Regions from separate parts of the Shewanella sp. SM20 genome, predicted to be linked through region 2. Evidence: riboswitches for the same ligand, from Rfam matches in the RefSeq annotation. Region 2 holds a riboswitch; the other holds the start of a gene.

Region 1 (6,163 bases), on a different contig from region 2:
TCGCCAGCCAATCTGCCAATAATGCGACTTGAGATTGATCCGCCAGTAAACCGATTTTAATCGCTTTGGGCGGCAAATCGGAAAGTAAAGTCGTCAGCTGCGCCATTAACATCGCCGCCGATACGGGTTCGACTAAAGTGACCGCCACTGAGCTTTGCGCCGTCACTGTGGTGATCACGCTGCAACCGTGACACCCTAAATCTTGAATTGTCGCTAAGTCCGCCTGAATACCGGCACCACCGCCACTGTCTGAACCGGCTATAGTCCAAACAATCGCGGGGCGAGCGGTATTCATGGACGCATTATCCCCATGAATACCCAGCATAATTAGGCTTCCTCAGCTTCGGCGACAAGCTTGTCTTTTACCTGCTTGTCTATCACCTGATAAAGCTCGGCGCCCGAGGCGGTAAATTCTGCCGATTTTAGCGCCATTGCCGCTTCCAACTCCTGCGGCGTCTTGATTGTGACTTGCATGGCTTGGGCAGCCGCTTCAACTTGCTCCGCTTTCGCTTGTGCCGCCTCTAAGCCAGCGGCATAGGCACGTACATCTTGGGTGATTTTCATCGAACAAAATTTAGGGCCGCACATAGAGCAAAAATGCGCGACTTTAGCGGATTCCTGCGGTAAAGATTCATCGTGATAAGCACGCGCGGTTTCAGGATCGAGTCCTAAATTATATTGATCTTCCCAGCGGAATTCGAACCGCGCCTTTGCCAGCGCATTGTCACGAATTTGCGCACTCGGATGACCTTTGGCCACATCGGCGGCGTGGGCAGCAATCTTATAAGCAATCAAACCTTGCTTAACATCTTGTTTATTCGGTAATCCTAAGTGTTCTTTTGGCGTGACATAACACAACATAGCGCAGCCGTACCAAGCGATCATGGCCGCGCCTATGCCGGAGGTGAAATGATCATACCCAGGGGCGATATCGGTGATTTGCGGGCCAAGCGTGTAAAACGGCGCTTCATCGCAGTGAGCTAACTGCTTGTCCATGTTCTCTTTAATGAGCTGCATCGGGATATGTCCCGGCCCTTCGATAATGGTTTGTACGTCGTATTCCCATGCGATTTTGACTAGCTCACCTAAGGTTTCAAGCTCTGCAAACTGGGCGGCATCATTGGCGTCGGCAATTGAGCCTGGACGCATACCATCACCTAAAGACAGGGATACATCGTAGGCAACGCAAAGCTCACAGATCTCACGAAAATGGCTGTAGAGGAAGTTTTCCTTATGATGGCTCAAGCACCATTTGGCCATGATTGAACCGCCGCGGGAAACGATCCCAGTAACGCGTTTAGCCGTCATCGGCACATAACGTAGCAGTACACCAGCATGAATCGTAAAGTAATCAACACCTTGCTCAGATTGTTCAATCAAGGTATCGCGGAACACTTCCCAGGTTAAATCCTCTGCCACGCCGTTCACTTTCTCCAGCGCTTGATAAATCGGCACAGTGCCGATGGGCACCGGTGAGTTACGGATGATCCACTCACGGGTCTCGTGAATATAACGACCCGTGGATAAATCCATGACAGTATCTGCGCCCCAACGGGTAGACCAAACGAGCTTTTCCACTTCTTCCTCGATGGAAGAGGTCACCGCAGAATTACCAATATTGGCATTCACTTTCACCAGAAAGTTACGCCCGATGATCATAGGTTCGGCTTCGGGATGGTTAATATTCAGCGGAATTATCGCGCGGCCACGGGCAACTTCGGCGCGGACAAATTCGGCGGTAATCGGTTCACCAACTAAGGCACCAAAGGCTTCGCCCTTGGCTTTACGATTGAGGATTTCATCCTGTACTTGCGCAAGTGCCATATTCTCACGGATCGCCACATATTCCATTTCGGGAGTGATAATCCCTTGACGGGCATAGTGTAATTGACTGACGCGTTTGCCCTGCAGCGCTCTGCGTGGGCGGACAATCGCACTCGAACCTGCCTCAAAACGCAGATGGTCTAAACCGTCATCGGCGAGCCTTTGTTGGGTAAAATCCGATGTAGCGCAGGGTAATTGCTCTGTATCGTTGCGGGCTAGGATCCAGTTTTGTCTTAATTTACCAAGGCCGAGGCGCACATTGATGTCGGCCTCAGGATCGGAATAAGGTCCGGCGCAATCATACACGCGGATTGGCGGATTTTTTTCCATGATAGGCGCATCATCTGTACCGCCCACCAGCGTATCCGTCTGCATAATTTGTCGCATGCCAACGCGAATATCGGCACTAGAGCCTTCGAGGTAAATCTTTTGTGAATTAGGATGTTGCAGTGGCGCTAACGTATCAATAAAGGCTTGGGCCTGCGCACGGGTTTCGCGGCGACTCGGCGCCTTAGGCACGATTGATTGACTAGACTCAGCCGATTTATTAGCCACTGTCGATTTATTAGGGATTGTCGATTCTGGCGCTGTGATTTCTATAGCATTGGCAGCTACAGCTGGGTTTGAACTGGACATAAGCAATCTCACGTTAAAAAATGGAGTTGCTTGTCTGGAGAATTGAGTTGTTGATAGCTGGGCATGGCAATCAATTTTTGTGGCCAACACTGGCTTCAAAAATTGAGTTACCCTGCTCAATAACAATTAAATCTCAACATTAAGGCTTAAAACACTGCTGAGTTAACAGGTGTTCAAGCCGTCTATTTTGGCGATTTAATATGTGTTATTACGCTTGTTTCCTTCGCAGGTTTTAACCTGATCAGGTTCAACGGATCCCGAATAAACGGTCTCAGCCAAGAGGCACTCCGACAAGATGAGTGCGCAGTATAGACAGAAGCGGCAGCAACAAACAAGGAAAAAAGCAATTAAAAACCTTAACTACCAATCCAAAATAAAGATTCATAATTCATTGTTTTTAATTGATTAAATTAAATAAAACTAAAAAGTTATAACTAGCATGAAAATAGATCATAAAAGAAAGTCACTATTTATGGGGTTTGAGCATCATTTTATTTAATTGAGATTGAATGGCATCATCAATAGCTTGATTGATTTTTTTGCCACTGCAGTCAAATGAGAAGCCTAAATTTTCGGCGTAAGGATTAACTTGAGTGCCGACTTGTACCACGCGATAACAAGTATCCCCTTTACGCACAATACGATTTGGGTCTAAGGGTAAATCTAGACTCGTTGTGCCACCGAAATCATCAGCATTAGGGACAAATAGCACCTCCATCTCTGGGCTCATTTCACTCATATTCGATTTCCGGGTGAACTTATCGGCCTGTTCAATGACGAGATCATCGAGCGCTTGCTCGCGCTGACGTTCAAAATATTGCTGCGTGAATAAACTCATGCTTGAGCTTGTCGCTATTGTGCTCTCACCTTCTGCTGCAGGCGAGCTCTTAGCGCCAAGCTGCGGCTTTAATTCTGAGGTATCCAACGTATTCGTTGGTTTTGTTGCCATCGTTTCAGTGGGTTGTTCATCACTTGGGGCAATTGATTGAGTTTTCTTTGATTGAGATTGGCTCGATTGAGTGATGTTCGGTTTAACCGTATCTGGGTTCACTTTTTCCGACTCTACTTTTTCAGAGACGGCCTTTTCGGGTGCTATTGTTTCAGGCATGACCTTTTCAAGTATTGGCAGAGGCTTCACTTGAGTTTGAGGTGTGGGAACAATTGTAGGCGTAACAGAACTTGTCGCTTCAGTCTTATCCTCGGCCTTGATCTCAGTTTTGGACTCCGAGGTTTCGGCTTTCTCTACCGCGGGAGCATAAATAAAGTAAGCCTTGATCGCTGTCACTTTAGGACCACGGCTTTCTATTTCCTTCAATCCAAAGGGATTTAACTGCGGGCGCCACAACATGCAGATAAGTAAAAATAAACACGCATGCACTAAGAACACAAAAAATAACAGACTTAATTCTTTGATATACGGCTGACGAGCACGCAAAACTGATCCCGTACCCAATCCCTGAGCACTAGTTTGTATCGTCCTAGACAGTTCAGGTTTGGATTCAGATTCAGATTCAGATTCAGAAACCAATTTATCTTGATCTTGATTTTCAGCACGGATTTCTTGCAGTACCAAATCTTGGGCTTGCTCTTGGTCTATAGCTTGGGTGTCATGCTCAGTGACTAAAAAGCCTGCACCGCTATTGAACGCTAATGGCTCCGCATTAGTGGTAAAAACAGGCGTTTGAGCAGCATCCAGTTCACCGAGCTGATGATCAAAGGCGATAAAAGTCTCACCTTCTGGCGATGTGACCGAAATCAGCAAAGCACTATCGACATCATCTCCAATCGCTATCGCTGTAGGAGATGCTGTCAATAAATGCGCGGCCTTGGGTTGATGTTGAAAAGGCAAAATCCATCCTTAGGTTTTGTATAGTATCCATTGATTTCAATGATGCTTAACGTGGAACGATTACACTCAAATCCAATATCAATCCAATATCGAGTTGCTGAATATTGAAAGCAAATTATCCAATGATTGCATTTACTTGCGAGTGCCCAACGCAGATTAGAGGAGGCAAACAGGGTAAAGTTCAACGCGAATACAACACGCGACAAGCGCAGTGCTTACGCCAATGCTTGATAAGACACTTGTCAATTGAGACAAATAAGGCTGGGAATTGAGATCACAATCGCGCTAAATTGAATGTTAAATCTCACGTCTTGAAGCGAGTAGCATCATCAATGCGATGCACTGATGGGAGTGCAAGACGGCGTTAAAAATCTAAAAGATGAAAAATAGAAGCCAACCATAAATTTAAGCTTACAAGTGTACGCTTAAATATGGTGATTTATTTTTCTAACTGATAGACTCAGTCATTATCGTTTACGAGTGTGTATCTACCATGTCGAGTCAAAGTGTTACCGAACAGCCAAACACAGTTAAAAACCTGGTAAAATCTGGACCATATAGTATCAAAGAAGAGATCGCTAACAGTGTATCCCATGGCCTAGGTGTCATTGCGGGGATTGTGGCATTGGTCCTCATGCTGCTTAAAGGTCAAGATCACCTAACGCCAATTCAACTTACGGGCGTAACCATTTATGGTGCGAGCATCATAGTGCTTTTCCTATGCTCGACGTTATATCACAGCGTTAGCCATTCAGGCTGGAAACATAAACTGAAGATCGCCGATCACTGCGCTATTTACTGTTTAATTGCAGGGACTTACACACCTTTGATGCTGATAAGCTTACAAGGCACGCAGTCGATAGTGATTTTAACGGCCATTTGGTCGCTTGCAATTGGTGGGATCCTATTTAAGACACTGTTTATTCACAAATTCAAAAAGTTAAGCTTAGTCTTGTATCTCGCTATGGGTTGGCTATGTGTCACTGTGATGGGCGATTTAACGGCGGCGATGTCAGAGGTAGGCTTTAATCTATTAATCTTAGGCGGGTTATTTTACACCTTAGGAGTGGTGTTCTACGTCGGTAAACGCATTCCATTCAACCATGCCATTTGGCATTTATTTGTGCTCGGCGGTGCCATGAGCCACTTTCTGTGTATATATCTGACTGTTATTTAAATGATTATGATTTAACTGATGGTGATTTAACTGGCTCTGATTTAAATGACTATGACTTAACAGATGGTGATTTATCTATGGGTCAAAGCTAAAAGTCGTTAATTATCTATTCATGCACTTCCTCAAACGTTCTCTCGAACATCGCAATCAAGTACGGCTATTCAATTCAGTAAACAGCGACGCTAATACCGTCGCTTGTTCTGCTCTGCCACAGTGCCGCCAAAGCGCAATAATACATTCTGCGGTACACAAGCCCCCTTCTTGCTGATTACGCCGCAATATAAAGGCGGATTCAGGCATAAGTGGCGGCAAACTGACTCGTGCAGCCGTTTTAAGATAGGGGCTCTGGCGCAGCATCTTACGCGCCTCCTGCCAAGTCGCATCTAAAATCACCACTTGGTTCGGCATTCGTTGTGCTGCTATGACTGTAGATTGCGCAGGCACTAACAAGGCTTGTGCGTTCGAGAGCGCTGGCTCAGCTAAATTCGTCTCTAAGGGGTTAATATCAGTGGGCATAGCAAACTCAGTATCACTTGCAGGAAACAACAGCTTGGCTTGCTGGGATGCGAGCATTGCCACTAAATCGTTATCAGGTGCCGTTCTCGACCAGATGATGCTTTTCACCTCTTCAGGGAATGCGGCTAACGCAAGTTGGCCAGTATTCGTTTTGCGAGTTA
Region 2 (10,950 bases):
ATGACGGTTGCGGCTAAATTAGCGGCGGAAGCGGGTATCGCTAAAGATGGCTACCGACTGATCATGAACTGCAATCAACACGGTGGACAAGAAGTCTATCACATTCATTTCCACCTTGTGGGCGGGGAGCCTCTGGGGCCCATGTTGAGCCAAGGCAAATGAAGGTCAATTCGGATTTTTTCCCGCTGACCCAAATGGCGCAGCGGTTTGTGGATCAACTAGCCCAGTGTCGCCGTCTCGGTTTAACGGTACTGGAGGCGAGTGAGCACCATGTGTTGATTGAGTTGCCCTACAGCACTGAATTAATTGGGTATCCCGATACGGGCGTTATCCATGGTGGAGTGATCACTACCTTAATGGATACTGCCTGTGGCAGTGCAGTCGTGAGCGCTATTTTCCATAAATTCAAATTATTAGAAATATCACCTACGCTCGATTTGCGGGTGGACTACATGAAGCCCGCTCAGCCCCATAAGCCTGTATTTGGTTTTGCAGAATGCTATAAGTTGTCTTCTAATGTTGCCTTTACTCGGGCAATTGCTTACCAAGACAGTATCGACGATCCCATCGCCCATGCCGTCGGCTCTTTTATGCGGATAAGCCCTGAAATGGTTGGTGATGCCTTTAGGCAAGCGTTAATGGGTGAAGCCGTGCCTGCGATAGGAGAGAGTGATGAGCGCAAATAATTCGATACTAGATGCAGCCAGTACAACTCAAAACGCACAGGTTAAAGCGCCTATTGATGTGCAAGGGATAGTTAAACGCGCCACTGAACTTAATGATTTTGGCCATTTACTTGAGCACGTTCCCTATGCCAAATTTATTGGCATGAAGGTGGAGCGTTTTGGTGATGAACTGATTTTTAAATTGCCCGCTAAAGACGACAATATCGGTAATCCTGTGTTGCCCGCTATTCATGGCGGCGTGATTGCGGGCTTTATGGAAATGTCAGCGATAGTGCAGTTAATGGTATTTATGCAAACGGCAAAGGTGCCTAAAGTCGTTGATTTTTCAATCGACTATTTACGTGCAGGTCTGCACAAGGATAGTTTTGCTGAGTGTCGTATTACCCGTCAGGGTCGACGAGTCGCCAACGTGAATATTGATTGTTGGCAAACCAATCGTAAGCAGCTTATTGCTACGGCACGGGCACATTTTTTGATTGATTAATCTGATTAAGTTTAGATTGATGAAGCATGACTGATTCACTATTTTAGATTGAGAATGCTTTATTTAACCTATGTTATTAAGCATGAGTTCAGCACTGTTCGATTAGTTTGTCGTTTAATGGGAAATGATGCGCTAGCTGCGTATTTTGTGGCGTGACTAGGAGAAATATATGAAACAAGTTTATACAGGGTTATTACTGGCCGCAGCGCTTACCTTAGGTGCTTGTGCCTCACATACCGCAGGGATTTCAGTGAGCTCACTGGGTGAAACCCGCGTCGATAACTCCAGCTTTGCCAGAGATATTGCGGTACAGAGTGTGGATGCACGCCGAGTCGGTGATTTAGTGCAGGGCTCAGCGTTGATTGTTAGCAAATCCTCGTCCGATATGCGTGTGCAATATAAATTCACTTGGTACGATGCCAGCGGTTTTACTATCGAAGATGAAGCGACCAGCTGGAAATCGGTGAAATTACACGGTAAACAGCAATTGCAAGTCGGCGCTGTTGCACCTAATGCCCAAGTGGTTAAATTTGATGTATACGTGCGTGAAACCTTTTCAAACTAAGCTTGAGTTTACTTCTGTTTAGTTTATTCCGTGTTTAATTGATTTTTTGATATTAAACCCGTTTTAAAAAGGCTTACTTCTTTTAAGGAGTAAGCCTTTTTATTCTTTTTACATCAACGTTCAATGACCTTAAGGTCATTCAAATGTTATTAGCTTTCGTCTTTTTGACATTGAAAGTTGCGATAAATTACCCATTTTTAAGCAAAAAGGTTTACGGCAAGATGAAATCCGGACTTTAGTCCTAAATATATTCAGTGATTGAGCACTACTATCAGCATATTACCACATGAGGATAGAAAGATGACTGCTCATATTAATGCTCAACCTACTGATTTTGCTGAAACTGTTATTATGCCGGGTGATCCACTACGTGCTAAATATATCGCTGAAACCTATCTCACCGATGCCGTAGAAGTCACGAATGTTCGCAATATGCTTGGTTACACAGGCTTTTACCAAGGACAACGCATTTCCGTTATGGGGCATGGTATGGGTATTTCATCTATGGTGCTCTATGGCCATGAGCTGATTAATTATTTTGGCGTGAAACGCATTATTCGTATTGGCAGTTTAGGTGCAACACAAAAACATGTACAAATGCGAGATGTCATTTTAGCCCAAGCCGCAGGTACGGATTCACCTACTAACGCTAAGCGTAGTAGCGGCTACCAAATGGCGACTTCTGCGACCTTTTCTTTATTGCATAAAGCTTATACAACAGCGAATGAGAAAGGTATTAGTGTAAAAGTTGGTAATATCTTTAGTGGTGATCTTTATTACGATCCTGACGAAGATATGATCCCCGCACTTGAACGTTTTGGGGTATTAGGTATTGATATGGAAGTGGCGGGGCTTTATGGATTGTCACACCAACAAGGTATCGAATCATTAGCCATTTTAACGGTATCGGATCATTGTTTAACCGGTGAAGAAACTACGGCCGAAGAACGCCAACTCTCTTTTAATAATATGATCGAGCTCGCGTTAGAAACCGCCCTCAATTAGGTTTAAAGCCATCCTTTGAACCCTTAGCATTTCACTTATGGAATGACATAATGAATAATAAAATTACTTTAACAGCCATCAGTTTTCTCGCCAATTTTATTATGGCGGGCTTTGCGACCCAATTTGGGATGTTGATTGAACCCATAGCTGAGAAATTTGCCGCTAATGTTAACGAAGTTGCATCAATTTTTTCATTGCTTAATGGCGGTGCACTCGCGGGAACGATTGCAGCATTTTTCTTTATTGAAAAAATGGGTATCAAAAGAATGACCTTGATAAGTTACAGTCTGGTTGCTCTTTCTGCTCTGGCTTTACATCTAACCAGTTCCCTACAAGTTGTGATGGTAGCAATGACCTTAATTGGTTTTTGTGGCGGTATCGGTCTATGTATTGCTGGTACGATTGTGGTGTCTGTGTGGCAAGAGAAATTACAAAGCACAATGTTAGTGGTGCAAGATGCAACGTTTAATATTGCAGGCGTTATTTTTCCATTGATAACGACTTATGCATTAACAAATTCATTATCATGGAGTTATAGCTATTTAGCCGTAGGTTTAGTGGCGTTCGGTACAGTCATTATTACCTTGTTCACTCATTTCTCTATTTGCGAGCAATCTTCTACAACACAAGAGAAACAACAGTCTGAATGGAATCTCGGTATTATTAGTGGAGGTATTGGTTTATTTTTAGGAATGTTGGCTTTATATACTTTTTTAACTTGGGCACCTTTATTTGTAAAACAAAAATTTGATATTCCGTTTGAAGATGCCGGTAATATTATTACCCAGTATTGGTCCGCTGCGCTAATTGGGGCGTTAATTTCGACTGTGATTGTGACTCGTGTAAAAATTCACCATTTCTTAGTCGGTATTATTGCTTTAGCTATGGTGATCACCGCTGCCATTGTCAGTACCAATAATCTTAATTGGATAGCTTATTTAACCTATGGTTACGGTTTTGTGTGTGCCGCGCTTTATAATGCATTTATTGCTTATGGCGTGTCTTTTGTAAAAAAAGCCAGCAGCAAAAATGTGTCATATATTCTTATTAGCGGAAGTGCTGGGGCGATGTTTAGCCCAGCCATCAGTTCTTTCTTTGAACGTATTATCGGATTACAAACAGTGATGTATGTGATACCTCTGCTTTACGCAGCGATATTTATGCTATTGATCGTTTCAAGTCGGATGAAATCGGCTATGGAACAACACTCTCCATCGGTAAGTTAATTTACCTGTGCATCCATCCCACACTCGGTTGTTAAATTAAGTCGAGTGTGGGTTATGTTGAAAGCGGTTATATACCTGCTTCAACAAATTTCTTGAGTGCGTTGAGATCACAAATCCGAATGCCATCTTTTTTCCGCTCAATTAAGCCTCGTTCCTCAAGATTTTGTAGCGCCCGACGGTAGACTCGGTCGGTAGTACCAAATCGTTCAGCCTCTAAATAGCGTTTACTAAAGCCATCTACGGGCAAGTCATTTAAGTATTCATGGTAAATATCAAATGCCACGTTATAACTGATGGGATAGAGCAGTCGTCGAGTAAAAATATCCACTGTGTCTTGGTAGTCAATCGCAATTGCACTAGCGAAAAATAGCGCGAGTTGAGGATGCTGACCGAGGCAATGTTGTAGTTTTTCAGCGCTAATCAACATGATTTCTAAGGGTTCACTGGCAATAATGTCTAGTTGACAGTGGTACTGGGTGAAGAACTCCATTTCGCCAAACAGTTGTGAATCACAATCAATAGTACCTAATTGAAAACACCGACCATTTCTTGCGGTATGGCCGAGCGATACTCGACCTTGCTTTACCAATACAAGTGATGCCATCGCTTCCCCCTGCGTCATGAGGTGAGCGCCTTTTTTGAGCATTTTTATTTCGCTGATGCAGCTAAGTACAACCGCTTCAATAAGTGGATAGTCTTGCTCCCATCGCTGGCTATAACGTCCTTTCGATAAAGGTTTTAGCTGCATCGACTATTGTCCTCTTACTGTGTTCGAAATTGCGACCTTCTATAGCATTATCATAATAGGCGGTCAAATGGACGAAAGGATTTAGGCGGCTACTAAAGATATTTTCATCATACGGACTGAAGGGCAGTGGTTTTCGCGACATTTAATTGAATCGCAGAGATAAGAGTGCCCACTTTTTATTTCCGTCATGTATACTAGGCACCGCCAAGGGGTGTTTGTTGTGCATTAATGTTACTCTGATTTTAACGTTAACGGCTGCAAACTGAGATGTCATCTGACGAACCCTTAGAACCTGATCCGGCTAATACCGGCGTAGGAATGGGCCAATCAACAGCACACTTCTGAATCGCTTATTCGTTGCCGGATCTCAAACATTATATTTGAGGTCCTATGTCAAACCGTAAAACGTCAAACCATCAATCTCCATTTTCAACCGTATTGCCAAGCTTATTTTTAGCCCGAGCGCCGCTGGCGTTAGCCATCGCTGCAGCGCTGAGCACCCCTGTTTTTGCACAAACCGACGCTATTGACAGACCCGATCCCAGCACTGAGATGGAAGTCATGGTGGTGACGGCGGATTTTCGCAGTTCAAGCTTAGAAAAAATGCCCTCCAGCATTACCGTTATCGACAGTCAAAAAATTCAAGATGAAAGTGCGCAACACTTTGAAGATTTGCTTAATTCTATCGCCAATTTTAACTGGTCAGGTGGAAGCTCTCGGCCGAAATATTTTCAAATTCGCGGTGTAGGGGAGCAGGAGCAATACCAAGGCGCACCTAATTCTTCCGTGGGTTACATCATAGATGATATCGATTTATCCGGTATTGGCATGGTGTCGAGCATGTACGATTTACAGCAGGTCGAAGTGCTTCGTGGACCGCAGGGGACGCGTTATGGCGCGAATGCCTTAGCGGGATTGATTTATCTGAAGAGTAACGATCCAACTGATGTGTTTGAGCATGGCGGCGAAGTGTCGTTAGGCGATGATGATTTACGCACTTTTAGTGGTTTCAGTTCTGGCCCATTAACGGATTCTGGCAAGCTGCTTTATCGTGTGTCAATGCAGCAACATCAGCAAAATGGTTACCACGATAACTTGTATTTAGACCGTGATGATACCAATGGTCGCGATGAATTCAGCGGCCGCGCTAAGCTGCGCTGGTATGCGACAGATGATTTGCAGTTTGATTTAACTGTGCTGCATGCCGATTTTGATAATGGCTATGATGTCTGGAGTTTAACCAATTCACCAACCCAGACAACATCGGATCAACCGGGTGTTGATAGCCAGCGCACCACAGGCGCGGGTTTTAAAGCGACCTATTCCGGCGCAGAAAACTTCGAATTAACTTCGTTAACCTCTTTTGCGAATACCGATCACCATTACAGTTACGATGGCGATTGGTCGAACCCTGAGTATTGGGCTGGGAAGCAATGTGATATTTATGATGCCGATTGGAATTCAATAGGAAAGTTGCCTTGTGTGTATGATGCAACATGGTCAAAAGTTGGTGAAAGAAAAACGTTTACTCAAGAATTACGTCTTACTTCAAATGATGCAGGGAAAATATTTAACGAATCGACTGATTGGTTATTTGGCGTTTATTTTTCTAATTTGCAGGAAGACAACAGTCTGGTTGATTATGCAAAATATAGTAACGGTGGTTTGAATCCTAGCTTTAAAGAAAGAACTAAATATCTGGATTCAATATATGATGCGAAAAATTATGCGATATTTGGTCAACTCGATATCGATATGAGTCATGATTATTTACTGTCTCTTGGATTGAGATTAGAAAATCGCTCGAGTGATTATAGTGATACAAATCTGGATGCTTTTTCGCCCTCTGAAACTATGTGGGGTGGTCATCTCGCATTGAGTAAAGCACTGAGTGAACAGCATAATGCTTACATTCGCGTTGCCAGAGGATATAAAGCGGGTGGTTTTAATATGACACTTCCCGCTGATTTCAGTGATAAAAAAGAGTTTAATACGGAAACTTTATATAACTATGAATTAGGTCTTAAATCTGCATGGTTATCTGGCGCTCTTAGTACGAATGTTGCTATTTTTTATATGGATAGACAAGACCAGCAAGTATCTGCATCTAAACAAAATCCTGAAGATATAAGTGAGTTTATTCTTTTTGTAGATAATGCTGGAAGTTCAAAAAACTATGGTCTTGAAATTGATGCTAATTGGTACATCGATAGTAATTGGCATTTATATTCTAGCCTTGGCTATTTAAATACAGCCTATGGTGATTATCAGTATGAGGTGGGTGAAGATAAGTTTGTGGATTTAACTGGCCGCGATCTGGCCCATTCTCCACACGTTACCTACAGCCTTGGCGGGACTTATCGTGCTAATTCGGGTTGGTTTGCTAACCTGAATCTTAGCGGTAAGAGTGAATTCTATTATTCAGACAGCAATGAATCCCGCTCTGAACCCTACACTATCGTCAATGCTCGCGTAGGTTATGAGGCGAGCGCATGGTCGGCATATTTGTGGGGACGCAATCTGTTTAATGAAGAATACGGTGTACGTGGCTTTTATTTTGGCAATGAGCCAGATAACGGTTGGGCGGAAAAGCAATATATTCGTTACGGCGATCCGCGTCAGATTGGCGTAACCTTTAACGTTAAGTTTATGTAATAGCTCATTTTAAAGTGAGTATAATCATTTAAGTGTTAACTGAACTGTAGCCCAGTATTTGGGCTACAGCCTTACTTTAGAATATCAAGGAATTAAAATGAAACTGACCGCAGAAATTAGCATGTATCCCTTTAATGAAAATTACCTCGATCCTATCAAGTGGTTTATTGGCCGCGTGGATAGTTATCCCAATATCGAGCGCGTGACTAATGCGATGGCAACTCAAGTGTGCGGCGATTATTTAGATGTGATGACTATGCTAGCGACCGAGATGCAAGCGGCCCATGAGAAATGGGGCAAGGCAGTATTTGTGTGTAAGTTTATCGGTGGTGAGCTGAATTTAGCCCACAGCGAATAATGATTGACCGCCATGTAAGCGACAAATAGGCAATGAGAACAACACTATGACAGATTTATGGTTAACCTTGGTCGAGAGCGTTAATACGGCCTTTGGTGAAGTCCATGTGATGACCGTATGGGAAGCCCTCGCGGTATTGTTGGCGATGGCATATTTACTGCTGGCGATGAAGGCCAGTGTGTGGTGCTGGGCGGCGGCCTTTGCCAGTACCGCCATTTACACTGTGTTGTTTTGGAAGGTGTCGCTACTGATGGAGTCTGTGCTTAACGTCTATTACATGGCGATGGCGCTCTATGGATATTGGCTCTGGACCCAAGGTGGTGATAAGCATCAAGGAGTAAAAGTGACCACTTGGCCATTGAAAACCCATTTAAAGTTGATCGCAGCGACGGGTGTGATTTCGCTTTTGGTTGGTCACGGTATGGCGACATATACCCAAGCCGCATTCCCGTATCTAGATGCGGCGACAACCTGTTTCGCCGTGATGACGACTTATTTAGTGGCAAAAAAGGTACTTGAGAATTGGCTTTATTGGGTAGTTATCGACATAGTGTCGATTTACCTTTATCTCAGCAAAGGCTTGATGCTGACATCCTTGTTATTCGTGCTTTATGTGGGTCTGGCGGTCGTGGGGTATTTCCTGTGGCGAACCGCGTTAGCCGACGCCCGTGAAGCTAATACCTTGAAGTTACTCAGTTAATGCTCGATATAAACGTCTCGATGCAGCGCTCAGCAGGCGAGCCATTCAAAGCACTTTACCCCATACTCAAAAGTGCAGGGCTAGTTAACGTGTTAAGTATTCATGAGCTTGCGGGCGGCTTAAGTAATCACAACTATAAAATCACTACGCCCACAGGCAGTTATGTGCTGCGGGTGAATGCGGATGCGGCGGACAGTTTTTGCAACCGCCAGCAGGAGCGTTTTTACTGGCAGCAATTGGCTCAAGCTAAACTTGCTCCTGAACTGTTGTGGGTGAGCGAAGATGAGCGTTATTACCTCAGTGATTTTATTGAAAGTGATTATATTGAAAGTGACGATATTGAAAACGAAGGCTTAATTCACTGGCCAGCGTTAGAGCGCCAAACGAGTGCTGCTGATTTTGTGCTGGGGCAATCGGCGTTTAATTATTTACAGTATCCGGCAGCAGAACAAGAAACGCATCCCAACCAAGCCCATTGTTTGCTATTGGCGTTATTGCTGCAATTACGCGATCTGCCTACAGGGCCTTATGCTATTAGTATCACTGAGCAGTGGCAGGAATATCACCAGCAAATGCTTGCCTATCAGGCTTCTGCAACATTTAGTGAGCCAGTATTAAGGCGTGTTGTGTCATTGAAGCAGGGTAGTGATATTGGTGATAGCAATACTCACGATTGGAACGAGCGGATGGCTAAGCTGCTTGCAATTCAAATTGAAATCAAACATTGGTGTGATGAGTTAGCAGCCTGCATAATCAAGCCACAGTTTTGCCATCGCGATCTTAATCCCCATAATTTGTTACTTAAAAATAACCGCTTGTGTTGTATCGATTTTGAGTATGCGACGGCGTCGCATCCACTGTGTGAGTTGGCTGTAGTGTTAGCGACCCATGCGTTAACGCCCTATCAGCAAAGTGTGTTGGTGAAACAGTATCTGAGTGGACACCCTTATGTTACTGCACAAGCCGTAACGGCAGTGCCTGCCGCTATTGACATGTATTGGGTATTTGCTTGTTACTGGGCATTATTGATGGCAGCGCAAACAGAACCCAGTCGTAGCGCCGACTACCTTGCTTGGTTTGATTGCTTCTGGCCGCTGATCACCCCCAAATAGTCATTATTGCGTGTGCTTAGTTTCCATCTGATGATAATGGCTCATTCCCTTATGGCATTGACCGCGCTATGGTGGGACATGCGGGTAGAACATACTGAAAACCTTTATTAGACAAACTTGTTTGATATAAAAAGCAACTTTATATAGTCTCAAGCGTCTTATTAGCAACAATTCTAGGATGGATTATTCAGTATGAAAAAAGGCGTGATGCTACTTGTGTGTCTCTTAGGCTTAAGCGCCTGCTCCACTAAATTCAGTTACCATTTCCTCGACTGGGCCATCGGCTGGGAGCAAGAGGATTATGTTACCTTAGATAAATCTCAGCAAAAGGCATTTGATGCCCTCATTGAAAAATTTGTCATTTGGCACCAATCCAAAGAGTTAGCTCATTATGTGGTGCAATTGACCGAAGTCGAAGGCCTCATAAAAACCAATACGTTAACGCCAGTGCTATGGGCAGATCATGTGAATATTGCTAAGCGGCATTGGTTTCGATTGTTTGAGTTCGCCTTGCCCGAGCTTCTACCTATCATAATGTCTTTGTCCGATGAACAGGTGAAGCAGATCCTCACAAAATTACGGGAGGAAGAGCAGGAGCTCGTTAAAGAATTTGCGGGAAAAACCCCTGAACAGTTACAAAAAGATGCCGATGAAAACCTTCAAACCCAATTTGATGATTGGCTTGGAAGTGTAACTGCGGAGCAAAAAGTACTTATTAACCAATATAATCAACAGCGTTTATCTACCTTAGATATGTGGCTTGAGTACAGGCACGAATGGTTACGCCAGTTTGAGGTTGCACTGGGTCAGCGCGCTGATAAAGCATTATTAACCGAGCGTTTAACCTTGCTGATGACGCAGCCCGATGAGCTTAAGTCAGAGCAACATAAAGTGTTTTTACGTAAAAATACTGAGGCATTTGGGACTTTGCTGTTGGCGATGAATGCGAGCTTATCGGAGCAGCAGTCTAAGCATTTTTATAAAAAGTTAGGTGGACTCATTCAAGATCTCAAGGAACTGAATCAGGAAGCGATTGAAAAAGAAGCCTAGGCCATGAAAGATTTATTGCCTTGCTAGGGTCTATTCCTGCAAGCCAATAAATCAGCCTACTAACTACTACTAATTGAGACCTTATGCCACTCGTATCCCTTTATCAGAAACTACTCAATATGAGCCGCTATTTCGAAGGCTTAGCACCATTAGCCCTTAGGATTTACCTTGCACCTGTGTTAATGCAAGCAGGCTATAACAAGCTCGCTCACTTTGAAGATACGGTTGCTTGGTTTGCCAATCCCGATTGGGGCTTAGGTCTGCCAATGCCGGCGGTAATGGCAGGATTGGCGGCGGGAACCGAGTTCTTTGGCGCTATCTTATTACTGCTTGGGCTCGCGACGCGACTGATTTCTATCCC

What was found. A riboswitch is a leader RNA that binds a small molecule or an ion and turns the genes downstream of it on or off. The one in region 2 is predicted to bind thiamine pyrophosphate.
Region 1: it holds a riboswitch for thiamine pyrophosphate, as region 2 does, so the genes downstream of both, thiC (phosphomethylpyrimidine synthase ThiC) here and L5M18_RS19850 (TonB-dependent receptor) in region 2, are expected to answer to the same signal.

What each region holds. Positions count from the first base shown of each region.
Region 1 is NZ_JAKKRK010000036.1:5,123-11,285, reverse strand. It holds gene L5M18_RS15190 (bifunctional hydroxymethylpyrimidine kinase/phosphomethylpyrimidine kinase) at 1-325, opposite strand, end outside; gene thiC (phosphomethylpyrimidine synthase ThiC) at 328-2,460, opposite strand; TPP riboswitch at 2,662-2,760, opposite strand; gene L5M18_RS15180 (hypothetical protein) at 2,927-4,309, opposite strand; gene trhA (PAQR family membrane homeostasis protein TrhA) at 4,803-5,486, shown strand; gene L5M18_RS15170 (tRNA-uridine aminocarboxypropyltransferase) at 5,634-6,163, opposite strand, start outside.
Region 2 is NZ_JAKKRK010000061.1:13,779-24,728, reverse strand. It holds gene hinT (purine nucleoside phosphoramidase) at 1-162, shown strand, start outside; gene L5M18_RS19880 (PaaI family thioesterase) at 159-686, shown strand; gene L5M18_RS19875 (PaaI family thioesterase) at 673-1,170, shown strand; gene L5M18_RS19870 (YcfL family protein) at 1,340-1,735, shown strand; gene deoD (purine-nucleoside phosphorylase) at 2,036-2,740, shown strand; gene tsgA (MFS transporter TsgA) at 2,791-3,966, shown strand; gene L5M18_RS19855 (Crp/Fnr family transcriptional regulator) at 4,034-4,714, opposite strand; TPP riboswitch at 4,912-5,050, shown strand; gene L5M18_RS19850 (TonB-dependent receptor) at 5,105-7,369, shown strand; gene L5M18_RS19845 (hypothetical protein) at 7,467-7,727, shown strand; gene pnuC (nicotinamide riboside transporter PnuC) at 7,774-8,427, shown strand; gene L5M18_RS19835 (phosphotransferase) at 8,427-9,539, shown strand; gene L5M18_RS19830 (DUF6279 family lipoprotein) at 9,732-10,589, shown strand; gene L5M18_RS19825 (DoxX family protein) at 10,673-10,950, shown strand, end outside.